DNA from 2 places in the Parabacteroides sp. 20_3 genome. Region 2 is predicted to be linked to the other one. Evidence: riboswitches for the same ligand, from Rfam matches in the RefSeq annotation. Region 2 holds a riboswitch; the other holds the start of a gene.
The links. Region 2 has a riboswitch for cobalamin ahead of ACESPU_RS16965 (TonB-dependent receptor plug domain-containing protein). Riboswitches for the same ligand answer to the same signal wherever they lie in the genome.
Positions count from the first base shown of each region.

Region 1: another riboswitch for cobalamin. It lies ahead of ACESPU_RS04035 (ABC transporter substrate-binding protein); the one in region 2 lies ahead of ACESPU_RS16965 (TonB-dependent receptor plug domain-containing protein).

Region 1 is NZ_CAXSNO010000002.1:46,202-49,553, reverse strand. Features, by position in the region: gene ACESPU_RS04045 (hypothetical protein) at 1-227, shown strand, start outside; gene ACESPU_RS04040 (precorrin-2 C(20)-methyltransferase) at 276-980, opposite strand; cobalamin riboswitch at 1,047-1,246, shown strand; gene ACESPU_RS04035 (ABC transporter substrate-binding protein) at 1,309-2,472, shown strand; gene ACESPU_RS04030 (iron ABC transporter permease) at 2,482-3,352, shown strand, end outside.
Region 2 is NZ_CAXSNO010000008.1:248,975-252,326, forward strand. Features, by position in the region: gene ACESPU_RS16965 (TonB-dependent receptor plug domain-containing protein) at 1-1,600, opposite strand, end outside; cobalamin riboswitch at 1,712-1,909, opposite strand; gene ACESPU_RS16970 (TerB family tellurite resistance protein) at 1,964-2,761, opposite strand; gene ACESPU_RS16975 (HAD family phosphatase) at 2,852-3,352, opposite strand, start outside.

The DNA of each region.
Region 1 (3,352 bases), on a different contig from region 2:
AAGCAGAGTCTATCTTCAACCGGGGAAACCAAGCGATCGAGGATATCAAAGGACATGTATCGGGTATTCGCTACAACGCTTGTAAAATGCGTGAGGCGAACCGTAAAGTAAGCGAGTTGGAAGATATGCACGCAAAAGCGATCATGTATCATAATTCAGTGAAACCTTATATGGATACACTTCGTTTCCATATCGATCAGCTTAAGCATATATTGCATGTAGCGTAATAAGATGGGCTGTCCGGGTTTGGTTACTCTCCGGGCAGCCTTCTTCTTTTAGCGAGGTTGGATAATCAGTAGGGAGAAATAGGGGAAATCCTTGGAATGTATAGTGGTGATATCAGTAGTATAATATTCTTTTCCTGTTCCAACATTCTCGAAATAATGAAAAACCGCCTTATCCGCATACTGCCGGATACAAGTATGAATAGCCTCTTGGCAACCCGGTAATTTCATGATGACGATGATCATTCCATTTTCTATTTTTGCCGAAAGTTCATCGAACGACGCAGTCCCGGGGATTACGTTAATTTGCTCCTCTTGTTTTACGATATGTATCCCGGCCAAGGCACCTGCCGCTATAAATGCCGGAATTCCTGCGATTCGATCGACCGGGATTCCTGCTTCCTCGAATTTATCGTATACATATTGTATAGATGAATAAAAACCAGCGTCTCCCTCGGCGACGATCACGATTTGTTTTCCTTTCAAATATTCAGCTTGGGCATCCAGAAACAATTCGTTATAAGCGTTTAACGCATCTGTCCGTTCCTTACTCATTGGCAAAATAAACGGATGGATCAAGGATTCGTCTACCTCAATAGCTTTCAATATATCCGTCGCCCGAGATATGATTCCATGCTTGCCTTGTGTAGCAGGACAATAGATAATATCAGCCTTTTGTAATGTTTTAAGCCCTTTCAGCGTAATTAATTCCGGATCACCGGGACCTAATGAGACGAAGTGAATAGGATGATTCATGTGTATCTGTTTTTATTTGAAACGCAAAAGTCCTTAAAATTGCGGATGTATACAAATATTCTTACTACTTTTGTCGCTGTAATAGGCTCCGCTTATCTCTTTTTCCGGGAGGCGGATTAAAAGGGAACCGGGTGAGAATCCCGGACAGACCACGCTGCTGTGAACTTCTAAACATTCGGACAATACCTTGGCCACTGGTTTCGTAATCGGGAAGGCGTCCAGAATGGAAGTAAGTCAGAAGACCTGCCGGTTCATAAATAAATGTTGCTGTCCCGTGGAGCAGGACGAGAGTAACTGTCAATGATCAACTGTCAATTAAACAAGGATTATGAATAAGTTTATAGCGGGTGGATGCTTGCTTTTATCGGTATTGACTTTATCATGTACTTCAGGTATCCGTGAAAAAGGAGAAATAGGGAAGACGGCTTCCGTAGAGCAATCCGCATTCTCGCAAGAGCAGGTTAAGCCTTTATACGCCCAAGGATTCAAGCTTACCTATGCGGATCAATATGTCTTGGCTGATATTCAAGATCCTCAAAACGAGGAAAGCACCACGTTTCATTATGCGTTCGTAAAAAGAGGTTCGAAACCCACGGGGATTCCCGTTGATTATACGATGATAGAGCTTCCTATCCGAAGCGTTATCTGTATGACTTCCCTGCAATTATCGAATTTTATTAAATTGGGTGCCTTGGATAAGGTCGTTGGGATTACCAGTACACGGCATTTGTTCAATAAAGAGATGAACGAACGCCTGAAAGAAGGTAAAACCGCAAAGATCGGTATAGAGGGAAATTTCGATAACGAGGTTATCATGAGTATGAATCCTGATTTGATCCTTGTATCGCCATTCAAGCGGGGAGGCTATGAGACGCTGAAAGACGTGGGTATCCCCTTGATTCCCCATTTGGGTTATAAGGAGACTACGCCATTGGGACAAGCTGAATGGATCAAGTTCATAGGCTTGTTGTTAGGGGTAGAGAAAGAGGGCAATGAGCGTTTTGCCGCCATTGAGAAGAGGTATAATGAATTAAAGGAACTTACGGCGGATGGCAAGGTTAAAAAATGTCCGATCGTTTTTAGTGGCGAGTTACGGGGTGGAAACTGGTATGCCGTAGGAGGAAAGAGTTTCTTGGCACAGCTTTTCAAGGATGCCGGCGCTGATTATTTCTTGAAAGACGATGAGCGATCCGGTGGTGTTACATTAGACTTCGAGACGGTCTATAACCAAGCGGACGATGCTGATTTCTGGCGTATCGTGAATAGTTTCCCGGGAACGTTTAGCTATGAGGCATTGAAAGAGCAAGATCCTCGTTATGCGGATTTCCGTGCGTTCCGGGAGAAAGGGATTATCTATTGTAATATGAAGAACACGCCGTTTTATGAGAGTATGCCGACAGAACCGGAGATCGTCCTAGCGGATTTGCTTCATATCTTTCATCCGGATTTATTACCGGATCATGAGCCGGTCTATTATTCTCGACTTAAATAAGGAACGCTGATGAGACATTCAAATACCCTATGGATGCTGGCGATTGTCACGGCTATTTTTGTTCTAATCTTTTTGAATTTGGTGTTGGGGTCAGTCTCTATTCCTCTTCAATCGGTTTGGCATATTATCTGGAATTCAGGAAATGAGCCTATTACATGGCAGAATATTATCTGGAAATCCCGACTACCACAGGCATTGACAGCGTTGGTAGCGGGAGCAGGCTTATCCATCAGCGGCTTACAGATGCAAACCGTTTTCCGTAATCCATTGGCCGGACCTTCGGTCTTAGGTATCAGTTCGGGAGCGAGCATGGGTGTCGCTTTCGTGGTGTTGTTAAGCGGTAGTTTAGGGGGCGTTGCCTTGAGTAAACTTGGTTTTATGGGGGAGATCGCCTTATCGATAGCGGCCGTGATCGGTTCCTTATCCGTGATGGCGCTGATCGTGTATGTTTCCCAAAAGGTAAAAGGAAATGTCACGTTGTTGATTATCGGTGTGATGATCGGTTACGTGGCAAACGCCGTGATCGGTGTACTTAAATTCTTTAGCGTCGAGGAGGATATCCGTGCATACGTGATTTGGGGATTGGGTAGTTTCGCCCGTGTTTCCGGTAATCAGATGACGTTGTTCGTGATTCTTATGACAGTCTTGATCCCTCTCTCGTTCCTGCTTATCAAGACCATGAACTTGATGCTTCTTGGGGATAGCTACGCACGCAATTTGGGACTTAATATCAAGCGGGCCCGTTTGTTGGTTATCACCTCGGCCGGGGTCCTTACGGCGATTGTCACGGCTTATTGCGGACCTATTATCTTCTTGGGGCTAGCCGTTCCGCATTTATGCCGGGCCATATTTCAAACTTCCGACCATCGGATTTTAATGC
Region 2 (3,352 bases):
CGAAAGAGCGGGCTTTGGATAAGTTCTTGTGTTGCATGCTGGCCTCGATCTCATCCAATCGGTCTTCGGCGCTTGTCGGGATCTCGGTCAAGGCGATCATGTTCTTGATACGGTTGTAGAATCCTGTTACCGTGATCTGCAGGTTCGACGCATGATATTCTACGCTCGCCGAATAATAATTGGACTTTTGCGGTTTTAAATCCTTATTACCATAATAATGTTTCCACGGGCCGCCGCCGATCTGCGTGATATAATCATCGTGCAACTCCTTTAAGGTAGGAGCCTTAAATCCATTTGAGTATGTGGCTCGGATATTGAAGTCGCCTAGTTTGTACATGGCGGAGACTTTAGGGGTAAACGTAGCCCCGAACTCTTGGTGCACGACGAAGCGCCCACCTACCGTCACATTCAACCGATCCGTCGGATTCCATTCGTCTTGTACATAAGCGGAAGCCGTAAATACGGAGGCTTTCCCGTTCTCGATACGCCGGGGAGATTTCAAATGATCGTATTGATATTCGAGTCCGGCGCTTAGGATATTGTTTTCCCCGAGGTGGAATACGCTTTTGGCTTGTCCTAGGAAACGTTGTTGAGAGGTTTCCAGAATATGTTCCCCCGGATAACGGGTAATACGTAAACCCGTCTCCGGATCGAAGAAGTTCGTGACATCTTTATGATGGTAATTATAGAAATAGCTATAGTTACCATACGTTAGATCTACCGAAAGGAAGTTCTGCCCTCCCAATGCGTATTTAGCTCCTCCGGCTACATCGAAGTTCCGGTAGAATTGATCATAGGTATAATACTTGAATGCGCCGTGCGGACGATAATTCCATTTCTGGTAAAAAGAGCCATCGGCCGAAAGGCTCAGCCGGTCGTTCACTTTGTAGGTTAAGTTCTCCCTTAGCGTAAAGTTCGTGGATCGGTTTACGGTTCGTGTCACGGTTCCATCCATTACCTCGTGATGGTCCCATTCTTGGGTCGTATTTTGCCAGCCGTCCGTATGGGTCGTACTAAGTGAGGTGTTGGAATTCATTCTCTTATGCCCAAAGCCGATTTGTACGCTTTCCAATATATCTCCATATGATCCGACACGAGTCGTATTCGATAGGCTCACTTTATCCCGGTTCTTTTTCGTGATAATATTGATAACACCGGCGATAGCGTCCGAGCCATACAGGGAAGAGGCGGCACCTTTTACGATCTCGATACGTTCGATATTGGCGGGGTTGATAATACTCAAGTCGTTTTGTCCGCCGGTATCTCCGTTGATCCGTTTGCCATTGATAAGGATCAAGATGTAATCGTTGCCTAATCCGTTCATCTGGATGCCACTACCCATGTCGCTCGGATTAAAGGTGATGGAAGCGTTCAGCCCTTCCAGAATATCTTGCATACTGCGTCCTTGGTAACTGTCAAGGGCTTTGCCAGTGATTACCTCTGTTTGCACAGGGGCGTCTTTCAGATAGTGTTCGGTACCCGTACCGGTGACCACGACCTCGTTCAATAGCACGGAAAGTTCCTTCGGATCTTTCAATATGCTTTGGGCGCATACGGATTGTACGCATGCCACCAGAATAGCGAATGCTAAAAGCCTCATATAGTGTTTTATTTATACACGAAATAAAACAACAAGCCTCTATCTGGTTATGTCTCAAAAAATAAATTGAATCGTTTTTTGTATGACACATACTTCTATCCTGGAAGCTTGATGTTATTGTAAGACTTTAGCAGGTATTCTGGCTCTCCTCTGGTTAGAAACCTTCCCATTCCAATTCTGGAACAGTGGCTTTTGAACTTCTAACCAACTTAATGAGGATTACAGCTGCAGGAACAGCTCCGGATTCACACCGGATTCCCTCTCACCAAACTATGTGATAGCTTGGTTACTAAAATCGTGGGCAAAGGTAGGTCTTTTTAATTAAATAATACAGACATTGAGAAAATATTTCCATTTTCTTATTTACTTCATGCCTCTCGCTTTATAGATACGCTCCTTAGCCTCATTGATCTTTTGGAGTTTCTCATTGGCGGCCTTGCGGATATCTTCACCAAGGTTGGCTACTTTGTCCGGATGATGTTTGATAGCCATGCGGCGGTAAGCGGCACGCACCTCATCGTCCGTAGCCGTGGGTTCTATCTCTAATACTTTATAGGCGTTATCTAGGGAGTTTTCCTGAAGATTTAACATGGATTCAACTTCCTTTTCAGACATTCCCATCGCTATGGCTACCTCTTTTAAAGCGTTGATCTCGGTGGCGCAAACATTACCGTCGCTCTTAGCGATCTCGGCGAGGAACGCCAGCAGTTGCAGCCGCTCCTCATAACTTAGGTTGTATGCGATCTGGGTTCCGCATTCCCGGATGGTATTCTTGAATCCTATGCTATTCTCTTGCTCCATGCGTTTGGCTTGGTCGAAAAGCTTTAGCAATATCTCTTCACCTTGGCCTACGGCGATCTCGCCGAAGTTCCTTCGGAGGAATTGACGGACATATTCCATCTCGCTGTGCATGATTTTCCCATCGGCACGGATGATATAGGAGGCCATTACCAACATGGAGAAAAGGAAACTGTTACGCTCCCCGGCGTATGGGTCTCTTCGTGTATATTGATCATCGTAATTGGTTCTGCCACCGAAGGGCTGTCCCGTCATGTTTGCCTCTTCCTCAAAGAAAGAGCCTAATATAATACCGGCTAAAGCGCCCAGTGGTCCGAATGCCATAAACCCCAAGACACCGCCTATCCATTTTCCGATACCCATATTCTTCTTTGTTTTATTTGTCGTTAATCAATGGTGCGATATTCGCTATTCTCTAAACGCATCTCCGGCTGTTGCAATTTCTGGTATTCATCATTGTTCAATTTTGATACCGCAAATTCGCTCTATTTCAAAAATATATTCTTTGGGTGTTGTGAACAATACAGCTTCCATTCCAATCGCCTTTGCACCCAACACATTCACCATTCTGTCATCCGTAAACAAACATTCCGACGGTTTAAGGCCATATTTGTCACGAAGGCGAAGATAAATTTCCTTTTCTGGCTTGATGAAGTGTTCCTCACATGATATTACCATACCGTCAAGTAACCGGAATATGTCGAATTTCTCCATGACCCGGTAGATTGTGTCGCTCCAGTTCGTCAACCCATATAGTTTGAATCCAGATTGCTTTAACTTTTTTAGAAGTACACGCATACCTTCAATCTCTCCTGTTATCTCTTCTAGATAATTATCTTTGAAAAACGTGAAGGCATCACTATATTCAGGATACCTTTTTATCGCTCCGTCAATCATTTTATCAAACGGGATTATTCCACGGTCGCACATGTTTATAAATTTCGGATCTGATAG